2 regions of the Bacillus sp. M5A3_1b genome follow, and region 1 is predicted to be linked to the other one. Evidence: riboswitches for the same ligand, from Rfam matches in the RefSeq annotation. Region 1 holds a riboswitch; the other holds the start of a gene.
What was found. Region 1 has a riboswitch for FMN ahead of ACLBWW_RS07635 (ECF transporter S component). Riboswitches for the same ligand answer to the same signal wherever they lie in the genome.
Positions count from the first base shown of each region.

Region 2: another riboswitch for FMN. It lies ahead of ribD (bifunctional diaminohydroxyphosphoribosylaminopyrimidine deaminase/5-amino-6-(5-phosphoribosylamino)uracil reductase RibD); the one in region 1 lies ahead of ACLBWW_RS07635 (ECF transporter S component).

Region 1 is NZ_JBKEZY010000002.1:279,219-287,325, reverse strand. It holds gene resC (cytochrome c biogenesis protein ResC) at 1-405, shown strand, start outside; gene resD (DNA-binding response regulator ResD) at 708-1,424, shown strand; gene resE (sensor histidine kinase ResE) at 1,424-3,199, shown strand; gene ACLBWW_RS07650 (cob(I)yrinic acid a,c-diamide adenosyltransferase) at 3,337-3,918, shown strand; gene ACLBWW_RS07645 (peptidoglycan DD-metalloendopeptidase family protein) at 4,003-4,617, shown strand; gene ACLBWW_RS07640 (hypothetical protein) at 4,648-5,334, opposite strand; FMN riboswitch at 5,580-5,719, shown strand; gene ACLBWW_RS07635 (ECF transporter S component) at 5,882-6,460, shown strand; gene ACLBWW_RS07630 (ferredoxin) at 6,584-6,832, opposite strand; gene ACLBWW_RS07625 (helix-turn-helix domain-containing protein) at 7,122-8,107, shown strand, end outside.
Region 2 is NZ_JBKEZY010000001.1:414,543-422,649, forward strand. It holds gene ACLBWW_RS02120 (LacI family DNA-binding transcriptional regulator) at 1-312, opposite strand, end outside; gene ACLBWW_RS02125 (GNAT family N-acetyltransferase) at 415-894, opposite strand; gene ACLBWW_RS02130 (alpha/beta hydrolase) at 976-1,899, shown strand; gene ACLBWW_RS02135 (DUF2552 family protein) at 1,910-2,155, opposite strand; gene ACLBWW_RS02140 (CDGSH iron-sulfur domain-containing protein) at 2,445-2,651, shown strand; FMN riboswitch at 2,858-3,001, shown strand; gene ribD (bifunctional diaminohydroxyphosphoribosylaminopyrimidine deaminase/5-amino-6-(5-phosphoribosylamino)uracil reductase RibD) at 3,312-4,424, shown strand; gene ribE (riboflavin synthase) at 4,406-5,050, shown strand; gene ribBA (bifunctional 3,4-dihydroxy-2-butanone 4-phosphate synthase/GTP cyclohydrolase II) at 5,063-6,256, shown strand; gene ribH (6,7-dimethyl-8-ribityllumazine synthase) at 6,275-6,736, shown strand; gene ACLBWW_RS02165 (hypothetical protein) at 6,766-7,086, opposite strand; gene bioB (biotin synthase) at 7,268-8,107, opposite strand, start outside.

The DNA.
Region 1 (8,107 bases):
TGGTCAGTGTTAGTTGGGACATTACTTTATATTGTATTAAGACTTGTTTTACGCAAACGAGTATCGGCAGCACTTCAGCCGTTAGTAAAGAATACAAATAGTGATTTACTGGATGAAATCGGATATCGTTCTATTGCAATTGGATTCCCGGTTTTCACATTAGGTGCATTAATTTTTGCCATGATTTGGGCTCAAATAGCGTGGACACGTTTTTGGGGTTGGGATCCAAAAGAGGTTTGGGCGCTTATTACTTGGCTTTTTTATGCGGCGGTATTACATTTACGCTTATCAAAAGGGTGGCACGGAGAGAAGTCAGCGTGGTTAGCGGTAATTGGTTTTGCAATCATTATGTTTAACTTTATTGTAGTAAACTTAATTATCGCGGGTTTACATTCATACGCATAGAGAAATAAAATAGGAGAGTGAATGTCACTTTCCTATTTTATTTTTGTCAATTTTTCTTCTTTTTTGAGAAAAACATGACAAAGTAGCGGTTGATTTTGTAAAATGATGTCGAGGACATTATATCCTGTTCAAAAAAAATACATAGTTTTGGAAAAAAATTGAACAAACTTTATTATTCTTGTGAAGCATAATATGGGAAGTGAAACATTTAGAAGATTGCTTAAATAAACGAGAATAGTGCAACATACTAGTGTAGAAGGGTAGGTGTAAACCGTTGTGGTAAAAGTACGCAACGGGTAGAAATGGAAAATGAATCAAGAATTTTAATTGTAGACGATGAGGATCGTATTCGTCGTTTGTTGAAAATGTATTTAGAAAGAGAACAATATACAATTGAAGAAGCGGACAATGGCGATACAGCTTTAGAAATGGCGTTACAAAATGATTACGATTTAATCCTATTAGATCTTATGATGCCAGGTAAAGATGGTATTGAAGTGTGTAAAGGGGTTCGTGAGAAGAAAGCGACGCCAATTATTATGTTGACGGCAAAAGGTGAAGAAGTAAACCGAGTACAAGGGTTTGAGGTAGGAACTGATGATTATATTGTGAAACCATTTAGCCCACGTGAAGTAGTGCTTCGTGTGAAAGCGGTCTTACGCCGTTCTGTACCAACAACGTTCTTTACACAAGATACAACGACAAAAGATGTTACTGTGTTCCCTCATTTAACAATTGATAATGATGCACACCGTGTTACAGCAGATGGTAATGAAGTAAACTTAACACCGAAAGAGTACGAATTACTATTATTCTTAGCGAAAGCGCCTGATAAGGTATTTGATCGTGAGCAATTGTTAAAAGAAGTATGGCAATATGAATTCTTCGGAGATTTACGTACAGTTGATACGCATGTAAAGCGTTTACGTGAGAAGTTAAGCAAAAAATCACCAGATGCTGCGAAGATGATTGTTACCGTTTGGGGCGTAGGTTACAAATTTGAGGTTGTGAACGACTGATGCTTTGGAGAAGTGTAGTAGGGAAGTTATGGATGACTATATTACTTCTCGTTTCGTTTGTGCTCGGATTTGTTGCGATTTTACTTTCACAGTTTTTTAGAACATATTATGTTGATATGAGTGAAGCTAGGCTTCAAAAAGTTGCAACAAGTGTTTCAGAGTTAATTGAAGAAGGTGCCGATGTAAAAACGATTGAGAATATCGCGTACAAATTCTCTGATCCACTTTCAAGGATCATTATTGTAGAAGATGGTAAAGAAATATCTTCTTCGCCGAAACAAGAAGGATTAGTCACTCTTACAATGGATGATTTGAAAGAAGACAAAGAATTAGCGGCTGTTTTTACAGACAAAAAAGAAATTAAGAATAACATTAGAAAAGCCTCTAATAGTAGAAAGAATAAAAACACTGAAAATGATATTATGATTGTCGGAAAACCAGTGCATTCAAAAAATCAAAGTGCAGTGTTCGTATACGAATCTTTACAAGTACCGATACAAGGTATGGAGAGAACGACTGATTTTATATTCTTATCAGCAGGGATTGCGATTATATTAACAACGTTCTTTGCATTCTTCTTATCTACTCGAATTACAGCACCACTCCGTAAAATGCGTGAGGTTGCTTTTGAGGTCGCGCGTGGGAAGTTTGATGCGAAAGCACCTATGGTATCTCAGGATGAGATTGGTGAGCTTGCAACGGCCTTAAATCAAATGGGGAAACAGTTGAAGTTTAATATGAATGCCCTGCAGCAAGAAAAAGAACAGTTAGCTAGTATTTTAAGTAGTATGGCAGATGGGGTTATTACGTTAAATCAAGAAGGTGAAGTCGTTGTAATTAATCCGCCGGCTGAACATTTCTTACAAGTTTGGCAAGAGGAAAAGGAAGTAGAGCTCAGTAAAAAACTACCTTCTGAACTTGTTGAACTATTCCATCTCGTTGTAGAAAGTGAACAACAACAAGTGGTTGAAATTAATTTACAAAAAGGGAATTATGTAGTTCTTATGACGCCGCTTTACAACCAAACGAAAATTCGTGGTGCTGTAGCTGTATTACGTGATATGACGGAAGAACGCCGTCTTGAGAAGATGCGTCAAGACTTTATTGCGAACGTATCACATGAACTTCGTACACCGATGGTAATGCTTCAAGGGTATAGTGAAGCGATTTTAGATGATATTGTGCAAACGAAAGAAGAAATTAATGAGTTTGTTCAAATTATTTATGATGAATCCGTTCGTTTAGGTAAACTTGTAAATGAACTATTAGATTTAGCGCGTATGGAAAGTGGTAATGTAGAGTTACATATAGGTGAAGTTGATATTCATCCTTTCGTTGAAAAAATAGGTCGTAAATTCCAAGGAATTGCAAAGGATAAAGAAGTCGCATTAACGGTTGATTTCCAGAATCCAATTGAACAATACCCGTTTGATGCAGATCGTATGGAACAAGTATTGACGAATTTAATTGATAACGCAATTCGTCATACGAATGCAGGCGGACATGTAACGCTTGTAATTAATACGAAAAATAATGGTCTTACTTTTGAAGTACAAGATTCGGGCGCTGGTATTCCAGAAGAAGATATTCCATTTTTATTTGATCGTTTCTACAAAGCTGATAAAGCAAGAACACGTGGGAAAAAAGGTGGAACGGGGCTCGGGCTTGCGATTGCAAAAAATATTGTGCAAGGCCATGATGGTAAAATTGCTGTTTCAAGTGTTGTTGGAGAGGGAACTACATTCTCTGTATATTTACCGAATCGTATAATTTAGATATGCGTTTTTAAAGTTGATAATGAATAAAGTTCTACTGTTTTTTATTTTTTTGTAAAATCAATTAAATAAATAATAGTAGAACTTTTTTTCTATCTTAGTCGAATGAAGAATAGCAAGAGGGGTGTCGTGAAGCGATGAAATTATATACGAAAACAGGAGATAAAGGGACAACAAGTGTAATAGGCGGCAGAGTGGATAAAGATAATATCCGAGTTGAAGCATATGGCACGATAGATGAGGCGAATTCTCATATTGGATATGCAATGACTAAGCTACAAGGCGGATCTTTTGGAGATATTTACAATGAACTTGAAAATATTCAACATGAACTATTTGATTGCGGGGGAGACTTGGCGATAGTAGAGGGGAAAATTCCTTATAAAGTAACGGTTGAAATGGTTGAAAGCTTAGAAAGAAGGATTGATTCGTATATAGAAGAAGCACCGCCGTTAGAGCGTTTTATTTTACCAGGTGGAAGCGAAGCGGCAGCTGCTATTCATATTGCACGTACAGTTGTAAGGCGAGCAGAACGATGTGTAGTGTCCTTGCAAAAAGAAGGGAAAATAAATGAAGTTGTTCTAAAGTATGTAAATAGATTATCTGATTATTTGTTTGCGGTAGCTAGAGTAATAAACGCTCGATTACAAGTAAAAGATGTGGAGTATAATCGCAGTGCAATCGTTTTTCGTGATAAAAAAGAGAAGGAAGTGGAGTGATTCACTTTCTTTTTTTGTATACTTTTTTCTGTAATATACCAAAATAGAGAAGGTATGGTGTTAATTAGAAAACGGAGGATGTATATGAAAGTGTTAAAATGTAGCATCATGTTATTGACGGTATTGTTTTTATCTCAATTACATGTGTACGCAGAGGGAAATCAATGGACATGGCCTGTTGAAGGGCAGATAAGTGATTATTTTGGGACAAGGCATGGAAAACACTACGGTATAGATATAGCAGCACCGATTGGCACGCCTGTGGCAGCTATTCAAGAAGGTAAGGTAACAAAGTCTTATTATTCAAGTAGTTATGGAAACGTTGTATTTATTAAACATGGAGAATATGAGGCTGTGTATGCGCATTTAAATAAGAGATATGTAGTTCAAGGGGATTATATTTCAAAAGGAGAAATAATTGGAGAAGTAGGAAATACAGGAGAATCGAGAGGTGCACACTTACATTTAGAAGTTCATCAAGGAAGATGGACGATGGCGAAAAAGAATGCGATGAATCCATTGCTTGTTCTAAATGAACAGAGAAATGAAGTTGTGTCCTCATCCTTATATGTCGTCCAAAAAGGGGACACTTTAGTTAGTATTGCACGGAAATTTAGTATGTCAGTTAAGGAAGTTAAAGATAAAAATGGACTGCAGCAAGATCGGATTTATCCAAATCAACAATTATACGTAAAGTAAAAAAAGAGCTAGTTAAACTAGCTCTTTTTTTTACCAAAAAATAAAGACACATATAAATCCAGAAATAGCTAAGTAGCTATATAAGTAAAATACTTTCGTTCTTGTTTTTTCGTTCGTTCGAAATAGTACAATAGTCGGTTCAATTAAACCGATTGTCAAACAAAGTAAACCAAGAAGCATACAACCGATTGAAATGGAGTACAGGGCGATTTGTGGTGCTTGAAATGGAATCATCCATTTTAATAAAAATGCAATAAGTGCAGTGTAGCAAATGCTGCCGATGTATTTATTCAACGGTGCATTAGAACGGAACCCTGGAAGTTTTTTTAAGAAAGAACGGGAAACAACTTCAGTTTGTAAAGATGTGTGCTCTTCAATTATTTTTTGAGCTTCTTTTCCTTTTTGGAAAAGGGATAATATCCAGTTTCGCTCACCTTGAAAAATAAATTGAGAAGTTGTCAAATAATGATCCACCTTCACTTTATTCCAACTCTTCCATGGGTGACGCTCACACAGTTTTAATTTACTCTCTGTTTTTTTATCATACTGATAAATACTGATGCCATCTTCATCGAAAGCAGCATAGTATGTCTCGCTTGAGAATGTGCCTAAATCAATTGGACAGTAGAAAAGTAATTCTTTTTTTAAGTAAAAGTATTCTTTTCTTAAGTTTTTTTTCATTGCTTCTCGAATAGAGTGTCTCTTTTCTTTTTTCATGACATTTCCTCCATAATCCAGAAAATGTTCTTATCTTAACAATTCAACATCTTATCACTTTTCATTATATATGACTAGGGGATTCATAGGGGAAATGCCGAATACTAAAAAATCTGGGGTGTATTGTAAAATATAGTAATTGGTTTTAATTATATAAAATTAATAACTTATTTTTAATAAGTTACACTTTTTTTGTTCACAATACGATTATGTTGTTGTATAATAAAGTGGAAAATAGAATATCGGTCTATCTTCGGGGCAGGGTGAAAATCCCGACCGGCGGTGATGAACTATATGTGATTTTGTTCTAAGCCCGCGAGCCGTTAAGGCAGGATTTGGTGTGATTCCAAAGCCGACAGTATAGTCTGGATGGGAGAAGATGGAGGTTCAAGCGTTCAAAAAAGATATGGATTTGAACGTCTGTTTGATGTGCCTTAAATTCTCCCTTTGTGTAAAACACAAAGGGTTTTTTCGTTCTATGAAAAAGTAGGCATAGCAGAACCTTTCCACTTTCCATGAGATGATCGATGGAAAAGGAGAGAGAAAGATGAAACAAAAAAACAGTGTAGTGCAGATGGTGAGTGTAGCGATGCTAAGTAGTATTGCATATTTACTGATGATGTTGGATTTCCCGTTTCCAGGGCTTCCGCCATTTTTAAAAATTGATTTTAGTGATGTACCAGCTCTAATTGCAGCAATTATTTTCGGGCCAGTTGCAGGGATAATTGTAGAGGCGATAAAGAATATTTTACATTACGGGATTCAAGGGAGTTTAACGGGAGTGCCAGTTGGAGAAATTGCTAACTTTATTGCAGGATGTTTATTTATTGGACCGGCAGCTTTCTTATTTAGAAAGTATCGTACTGTTAAGAGTTTAACGACAGGATTAATGCTAGGGACAATTACAATGGCGCTCATTATGAGTGTATTAAATTACATCATTATATTCCCAGCTTACACTTGGTTTTTAAATTCACCAGCTATGTCTAGCGAGGCTATAAGAACAACGGTTGTAACGGCAATCTTACCATTTAATTTGATTAAAGGAATTGTTGTGACAATTGTATTTGTAGCGTTATTCTCACGCCTGAAAGTATGGGTGTTTGCAAAAATGAAAAATGCATAAAATATAAAATAAAACCATTAGTAGTATGGAACTACTAGTGGTTTTTTATTAAGTAGAATGAAAATAGAAAACAAAAAATATCCCTCATATGAATGAGGGATATTTTTTGAAGTTAATAAAAGACTATTCGAATTTTAAAGAGTCGCCATCAAATGATTCATCAGCAACTTTAATTGAGTCAGTTGGACAACCTTCGAATGCATCCATCATATCTTCAATTAATACATCTGGAATTTCAACGATACCTTGGTTATCGTCTAACGTTACAAATGCAATACCTTCATCATCATAATCATAAATGTCTGGTGCAGCAGCGCCGCAAGCACCACATGCGATACAAGTATCTTTATCAACGATTGTATATTTTGCCATCTTTTTTCCCTCCTGATAATATGTATGTGAAAAGCTCGCCATAAAAATTATAACCTTATTGTAAAACGGTTTTTAAAACTTTTCAACATAAAATTATAATGATAATCCTTATCAATTAGAGTGTCAACTAATTTTTGCATTATGTCATAAGATTTTCAAAATACGTAAATGTTATTTCGTTTGGTACAATATACTATATACAAGTACATAGTGCCGATATGATAAGTTTAATGAGTAAGTGCAATCATACTAAAAAGTAATTAAGCTAGATTGAAAGGTGGAAGCGGTAATGCAACTACAATATACTTTATTGTATTGTTTAAAACAATTGAATGGTGAAAGGACCGTTTCTTCTATTTATTATTTATTAAAAGGAAAACGATCTTCGCAAACGTTACAAGATGGAAATATGTTCCGAATTTCATTTTTGTTTGGAATATATAAATCGTTAAATAGAACAGACTATGATCGTGAAGTTGCAAAGTTGTTGCAAGCAGATTTGATTCGAGAAATACATGAAAATACATATTTGTTAACATCTAAAGGTAAAATGCAGTTACATACATGGGAGGAAGTGTATGCTTTTCCTGCGCATTTACATGGTTTACACTATGGTGAATTAGGTGAAACATTTTGGAAACGATTATCATTAATTATTCAAACTATATCTAATTTACAACAGAATAATACGAAGTTTATTCCCATTCAACAAGATACAGAAATAATGATGTGGGTAAAACGTTTTTTAACAGGTATACCATATAGGCGAAGTGAATTGGCTAAAAGATTATGGAAAGAAATATATAATCTTTTAGGAAAAGGTGATGTGGTAGAAGCGACGATTGTAACATATAGATTAACAGGATATGAACGTATCGGTTGTACATTGCAGCAATTAGCGGAAATTACGAAACAAGATATATTCCGGGTGTATTTTTTATTTTGGGGTACAATTCACTTCTTTATACAAGAAGTTCACGATAAAGAAAATGAATTTCCGCTATTGGCTGAGATTATCTCTTATCCAAATGAGAGAGCTGATTTATTTAGTTTATCAACGAAAAAAACATATAATTTTTGGAGACAAGGACGCTCTTTAGATGAAATAGCGACAATTAGAAATTTAAAGGTTGCAACGATAGAAGATCATTTTGTTGAAATTGCTTTGCGGGAAAAAGAGTTTTCAATCGAGATGTTTATGGAAAAAGACAAAATAGATAAAGTAACAAAAGTAATTGAGGCATTACAAACACGTAAGTTGCGTGAGTTGAAACA
Region 2 (8,107 bases), on a different contig from region 1:
TATGTATCTATCTTTATTCTCTATATTACAAACAATGATTTGATATCCTTCTTTATATGCTATTTCCTCAATACAATGTAGCAAAGTGATGTTTGATGGGTTATATACATTATCTACAAGTAATGCAATTATCGTTGAATTCTCTTTAAACAATGGCTTTGTTGTACTATTTGGCCTATAACGTAATTCCTCAATTGCTTCCTTTACTTGTTTAACTGTGTCCTCATGAACGTATCCTTTTTCGTTAATAACTCGTGAAACGGTTGCGACTGAAACACCTGCTAATTTTGCAACATCACGTATAGTTGCCACATCGTCACCCCTTAATATGGTAATAGATTACAATTTTACGGTAACCTAAATTACAATATTCGTCAAGGTTAATAACTTATATTTCTGAAAATTGTTACATCATTACACTAAACGATATTCTAACTGAATTTCATGTAGAATTAGGATATTATCATACCCAATACGTGGAATTTCTTTCTTTATTTCTCGTGCTTTTTCCACTGCATTCACATATAAATGAGTCATCACAAATTTACGTTTTTGGTAAAATCGTAACGCATTCATATTATCATTTGTTGTTATGAGCCAAACCCGCCCGCACCGTTCTTCTTCTGCAACTTGTAATACACAATCTACAAGTTTCGTCCCTATTCCTTTTCTTTCTTCAAAGCTATCTAACGACACAATTTCACACATATTTCCGGTCACTTCATATGTTATAATTCCGATTATTCTGTCATCTGAGAGCGCAATAAATCCTGGCAACTCTTCTAACTGATGCCCCTTCCCACGTGAAACCATCAATGAACTCCCCCAGTTCTCACACATGAACATTCGGATTGTTTCTTTCATCGCTGGCGTAATTTTTTGTATATACACCATTTCCTATTTCTCCCCTTTTCTATCATTGTGATACAATGTAAGTGTATCACATGTAACGGTATTTGGAGGATGAGGTAAAGTATGAAACGTTTTTTTGCAGCATTGTTTACTATACTAGGTGCGATAACTGCCCTTGGGATTTTCTTTACAAATAAAGTGATGTACTTAAAGAAAAAAACAGAGGAAGAAGTACTCGAAAGAGAAACGAAAAAACATTTTCGTATAGAGGATTTTGATGCTCTTCATAAAGAAGAAATTCATATTCCCTCGCAATTCGGATATGATCTTCACGGATATTACATTCCTGCTGGTCATTCCAATAAGTTTATGATTTTTTGTCACGGCGTAACTGTAAATAAAATGAACTCTGTAAAATATGCAAGGTTATTTTTAAACAGAGGGTATAATGTCGTTATTTATGATCATCGTCGTCATGGTAAAACTGGCGGAAAAACAACAAGCTATGGATACTATGAAAAACATGATTTAAAATCTGTAGTTGACTGGCTAAAAAGTCGCTTTGGAACAAATATAACACTCGGTATTCATGGTGAATCTATGGGAGCTGCAACACTTCTTCAATACGCAGGACTTGTAGAAGATGGTGCTGATTTCTATATTGCAGATTGTCCTTTTTCTGATTTCTACGGACAATTACAACACCGTTTAAAGGTTGAATTCCATTTACCTAAATGGCCCTTATTACCTTTAGCAAATGCTTTTTTAAAAGTGCGTGACGGTTATACGATTCGCGAAGTTTCACCAATCGATTGTATAAAAAATATTAACAATCCCGTCCTCTTTATTCATAGTAAAGATGATGATTATATTTTAGCTGATATGACGAAAGCACTATATGAAGCAAAAGAAAACAATAAACAACTTTATATTGCAGAACGCGGTGCACACGCTTGCTCTTATAACGAAAATAAAGAAGAGTATGAAGCAGCCGTTGATCAATTTTTAAACTCATATGTAAAAGAAACAAAAAACAGGCTTGCATAAGCCTGTTTTTTTATTGCGCTAAAACGTCTGTAACTTGTTCCATATTTTCAGAAATCCATTGCATTGCATCATCTAACGTTGGAAATTCTGTCGTTTGAAATGTTACTTCATCTTGAAGTAACCAAACATCCTTTGCCTCTTGCCCTACACCTGCAATGGACCAATGTAACAAACTATATGGATGATTATCATTCAAAAATGATGCCCACGTGCGCTCATTTGCAATGTTTCGTAATGTATGTAATTGTTTATCCATCTCTCGTCACCTAACTCTATTCAGTTATAAAAAACATTATAACACTCTCTTCTCTCCCAAAGAAAGTGCTCATTTTACCCCGCTATTTGCGGGCAGTAAAACTCCCACCTCAAAACTCAACTAAAACAAAGAAGTTAGGTGGGAGATTTACTGCCCCTAAAAGCCCGATTGATTCAACTAATAATTAGTGGGGGGATACCTCCCCCACTAATTAAAGTTTCACTTTATATTGTCAAGTACTTCTCTTAATTATATGATGAAATTAAGCGTTTGGGAAGGAGGGATAGCGTTGGCGAAAGTACAAATTAAAGTAAATGATAATGGCTCTTTTCGCGTTACAGGGGACGTGGAATTAGTCGATTCACAAGGGAATGTATTCCCAGCAAAACCGGCATTTTCTTTATGCCGTTGTGGTTTATCAAAAAATATGCCTTATTGCGATGCTTCGCATAAAGGGAAATTCGAGTCTGTCGTTAGAGCACCAGAGGCAGAATAATTTTACATGTGACATGCACATTTTTTTGTGCATGTTTTTTCTTTTCATTAACTCTCGTCCCCCTTTTCCTTACAACATTCCTCTTCCTTACAACATTCCTCGTACTTTTGTCCTCATTCCAACTTACATATATTTTCACACAATTCTTCACATTCGAATATTTTTTTCTAGCCTTTTATTTTTTTTGTGCTATAATTTGAGCAAACAACATCCTTCGGGGTCGGGTGAAATTCCCAACCGGCGGTGATGAAGTGCAAACTTCTAAGTCCGTGACCCGTTTTCAACTCGAAAACGGTGGATCTAGTGAAACTCTAGGGCCGACAGTATAGTCTGGATGGGAGAAGGATATGTTTTCTAGTAATTTTATATAGCGAATACACTTTTATTTCAGTATGCATATTTTTAAAGTTTCGTTTTGAATCTTTATATATGTTTTATTTTGTATACTTATGTTTCTATACTGAAATAAAAAGATACGACTAGCGTTTGAAAAATTCGATATTTTTGCTAGGTTTTTTCCTTATGCAAAAATACCAATCATCGTTAGGTTTCTTTCCTGTACTTTCGTATTCGAACTATATTTCTAGAAATCACGTCTCCCAAACCCCAAGGATATAAAATCCTTGGGGTTTTTTGATTTTTTCAGGAGAGGTGAAGAGAATGACAGATCAAGAATATATGAGGATTGCCCTGCAGTTAGCAGAAAGGACATCTGGACAAACAAGTCCAAATCCTATGGTTGGTGCTGTTGTTGTAAAAGAAGGAAACATCGTCGGTATTGGCGCTCATTTACGTGCCAGTGAAGAACATGCAGAAGTTCACGCTCTTCATATGGCTGGTGAAAAAGCAAAAGGAGCTACCGTTTATGTAACACTTGAACCGTGTAGCCATTTTGGAAAAACACCACCTTGTTGTGAATTGCTCATCAAAAAAGGAGTCAAACGGGTTGTAATTGCTACTCTTGATTGCAATCCTCTCGTTTCTGGTACTGGAAAAAAGAGATTAGAAGAAGCTGGCATCGAAGTAACTACCGGTGTTCTTGAAACAGAAGCCACCTTATTAAATCGTTTCTTTTTTCACTACATGAGAACGAAACGTCCATTTGTAACAATAAAAACAGCGATGAGCTTAGATGGAAAAACAGCAACTGTCACGGGTGAAAGTAAGTGGATTACAGGTGAAGAAGCACGAGCTGATGTTCACCAATATCGTCATACACATGATGCGATTCTCGTTGGAGTGAATACAGTTATAGCTGATAATCCGCATTTAACGACAAGAATTCCTAACGGGGGTAAAAATCCTATTCGTGTTATTTTAGATACCCATTTACGAACGCCACCATCTTCTCATGTCATAACAGATGGTTTAGCACCGACATGGATTATTGTCGGTAAGGATGTAAATAAAGAGAAAATAGCTTCTTATGAATCTGAAAATATAGCTATATTCCAAATGAAAACAAAACATATAGAAATCAAGGACCTCCTTTTCTTTCTTGGAGAGAAGCAAATTCTTTCTCTATTCGTTGAAGGTGGCCAAACAGTTCACGCAAGCTTCTTACAAACAAAGCATCTCAATGAAATTGTAACTTATATAAGCCCCAAATTAATTGGCGGGAAAGATGCCCCTACTTTATTTGGGGGAAATGGTTTCGCAGCATTGCAAGATGCACTTTCCTTGGAAATTCAAGAGATGAAACAAATTGGTGATGATATAAAAATCGTTGCGAATGCCCAAAGTGAGGTGACGGAATGTTTACAGGAATTGTAGAAGAATTAGGAACGATTGCAAACATGCAACAAAGAGGAGAAGCGATGAAGTTAACGATCCATGCAAATAATATTTTATCAGATGCTCACTTAGGTGATAGTATCGCGGTTAACGGTATTTGCTTAACTGTAACGAGTTTCACAACAACTTCATTCACAGTGGACGCAATGCCTGAAACGATGCAATCAACATCACTTCGCATGCTTAAACAACACTCTAAAGTAAATTTAGAGCGGGCGATAGCTGCAAACGGACGATTCGGTGGACATTTCGTTTCAGGACATATTGATGGCATCGGAACGATATTAAACAAAAAACAACACTATAATGCCGTCTATTACAAAATAGCTATTGCTGATGAATTGCTGCGCTATTGTTTGCATAAAGGATCCGTTGCTGTTGATGGAACGAGTTTAACAATATTTGATATAGACGAATCTTCCATCACAATCTCACTCATCCCGCACACAGTAAGTGAATCTGTTATCGGAGAAAAGAATGCCGGTGACATCGTAAACATTGAGTGTGACATGATCGGTAAATATATCGAACGCTTTATTTCTAAACCTGTAAAACAAACAGGTTCAATGAGCGAAAGCTTTTTACAAGAAAACGGATTTCTATAAGGGGGAAGCATTATGTTTCATCGTATTGAAGAAGCTCTAGAAGATTTAAAACAAGGAAAAGTCGTTATCGTATGCGATGATGAAAACCGTGAAAATGAAGGCGACTTTATCGCTTTAGCAGAGTATATTAAGCCAGAAACGATTAACTTTATGATTACACATGGGCGTGGTCTCGTTTGTGTACCGATTACGGAAGTATACGCAGAACGTCTACAATTAGAACCAATGGTAGCTCATAATACAGATTCGCATCATACTGCATTTACAGTGAGTATTGATCATGTTTCTACAACAACAGGGATTAGCGCTCACGAACGGGCGACTACGATACAAGAATTATTAAACCCTGCATCAAAAGGTGCTGATTTCAATCGTCCTGGACATATCTTTCCATTAATCGCGAAAGAAGGCGGTGTCCTACGCCGAGCTGGTCATACAGAGGCTGCCGTCGATTTAGCACAGCTTTGCGGAGCAGAACCAGCTGGAGTCATTTGTGAGATTATTAATGAGGACGGTACGATGGCTCGCGTACCTGATTTACTACAGTGCGCAAAACAATTTGATATAAAAATGATTACAATAGAAGATTTAATTGCTTATCGCCGCCACCATGAAACACTAGTGACGCGAGAAGTGGAAATTACATTACCTACAGATTTCGGTACTTTCCATGCAATTGGCTATTCTAATTCATTAGATACGAAAGAGCATATCGCACTCGTAAAAGGTGATATTTCAACAGGAGAGCCTGTACTTGTACGCGTTCATTCAGAGTGCTTAACAGGAGATGTATTTGGCTCATGTCGCTGTGATTGCGGACCACAACTCCATGCTGCACTTGCTCAAATTGAACGTGAAGGAAAAGGCGTTCTTCTTTATATGAGACAAGAAGGACGAGGCATCGGCCTTCTTAATAAGCTTCGCGCTTATAAGTTACAAGAAGAAGGATTCGATACTGTAGAAGCAAACGAAAAACTTGGGTTCCCAGCTGATTTGCGTGATTACGGTATTGGCGCTCAAATTTTAAAAGATTTAGGTTTACAACATTTACGATTATTAACGAATAATCCACGAAAAATTGCTGGCTTACAAGGTTACGATTTAGAAGTAATCGAGCGTGTACCATTGCAAATGCCAACAAAAGAAGAGAATAAAACGTATTTACAAACGAAAGTAAACAAATTAGGACATTTACTAAACTTATAATTAAGGGAGAGATTTATTATGGTATTCGAAGGTCATTTAGTTGGTACAGGATTAAAAGTTGGGGTTGTTGTTGGACGTTTTAATGAATTTATTACAAGTAAGTTACTCGGCGGAGCTTTAGATGGATTAAAGCGTCACGGTGTAGAAGAAACTGATATCGATGTTGCTTGGGTTCCTGGCGCATTCGAAATTCCTTTAATCGCTAAAAAGATGGCTAATAGCGGAAAGTATGATGCTGTAATTACGTTAGGTACTGTAATTCGTGGTGCTACAACACATTACGATTACGTTTGTAATGAAGTAGCAAAAGGAGTTGCATCTTTATCACTACAAACAGACATCCCAGTTATTTTCGGTGTATTAACGACTGAAACGATCGAGCAAGCGATTGAACGCGCGGGCACGAAAGCAGGTAATAAAGGCTATGAATCCGCCGTTGCTGCGATTGAAATGGCTCATTTATCAAAACAATGGGCATAAAAAATAAAAAAGAGGCTGCGGCCTCTTTTTTATTTTTTCACTTTTTTCCGTACATCTTTTATTAATTCATCCATTGTTTTTCCTTCTGTTTGTATACGAAGCGTTTGTGCTGTTCTCCATACATTCTCTCTTTTCTTCGCTTCTTCTATAATAGTAATTTCTTTTCGCACTTCCTTTAAATCTTTCCCTTCTGTTTTCAATCCAAAATGTTCAGCTTTCGTTCGAAAATGTTGTTCAATTCGTTGTTGCATTTCTTTTTGTTCAGGATTTTCGGCAGCCTTAACTGGATCAGCACTTATTGCTTTTAGTAAAATTAGACAAGTCATAATCGCTAATATATATTTGTGCATGTAAAATCCTCCAACCCAATATAAATTACATATTTACTATGTACAATTGGGGCTTGGAAAATTCGTCCACCAAAATTCTTTTTTTCGCTCAAAAACCAATAGTATCAAGCTTTCACAACTATTTATTACATTTTATTTACAAAAAAAGCAAACTCTTTTACAAGTTTGCTTTTTATCTATCTTATAATGCACATTCTTCAATCTCAAACCCTAAATCTTCAATCATACCCCAGTCTGCAGTCGGTTCTTGTCCAGCTGTCGTTAAGTAATCTCCAACAAAAATAGAATTTGCTGCAAATAAACCGATTGGCTGCACAGAGCGTAAATTGATTTCACGTCCTCCTGAAATACGAATTTCTTTCGTTGGGTTTACAAAACGCATCATCGCCAGTACTTTTAAACATTCTATCGGCGTTAATTCTTTTTGTCCTTCAAGCGGCGTACCCTTTACAGCAACAAGGAAATTACATGGAATTGAATCTGCATCTATACGTTGTAATTCAAATGCAATTTCAGCACGTTCTTCTATTGTCTCCCCCATTCCAAAAATTGCCCCAGAGCATGGTGAAATGCCTGCTTGTTTCGCTTTTTGAACTGTATCAACACGATCGTCATACGTATGAGTGGAGCAAATACTTTCGTAATTATTTGCATGTGTATTTAAGTTGTGGTTATAACGATGTACACCCGCTTCTGCTAAACGTCCTGCTTGATCTTCGTTTAAGAAACCTAAACAACAACAAATCTTCAAATCTGTCGTTTCACAAATCTCCTTAACTGCTCCAATTACGTGATTCACCTCTTTATCCGTCGGGCGACGACCAGATGCTACAATACAATATGTACCCGCTTTACGGCGAATTGCTTCGTGTGCTCCTTCTACAATCTTTTCCTGCGTTAGCCATGCATATTTATCAATCGGCGCCTCTGAAATAATAGACTGTGAACAATATCCGCAATCTTCAGGACATAATCCAGATTTCGTATTAATAATCATATTCAATTTTACTTTCTTACCAAA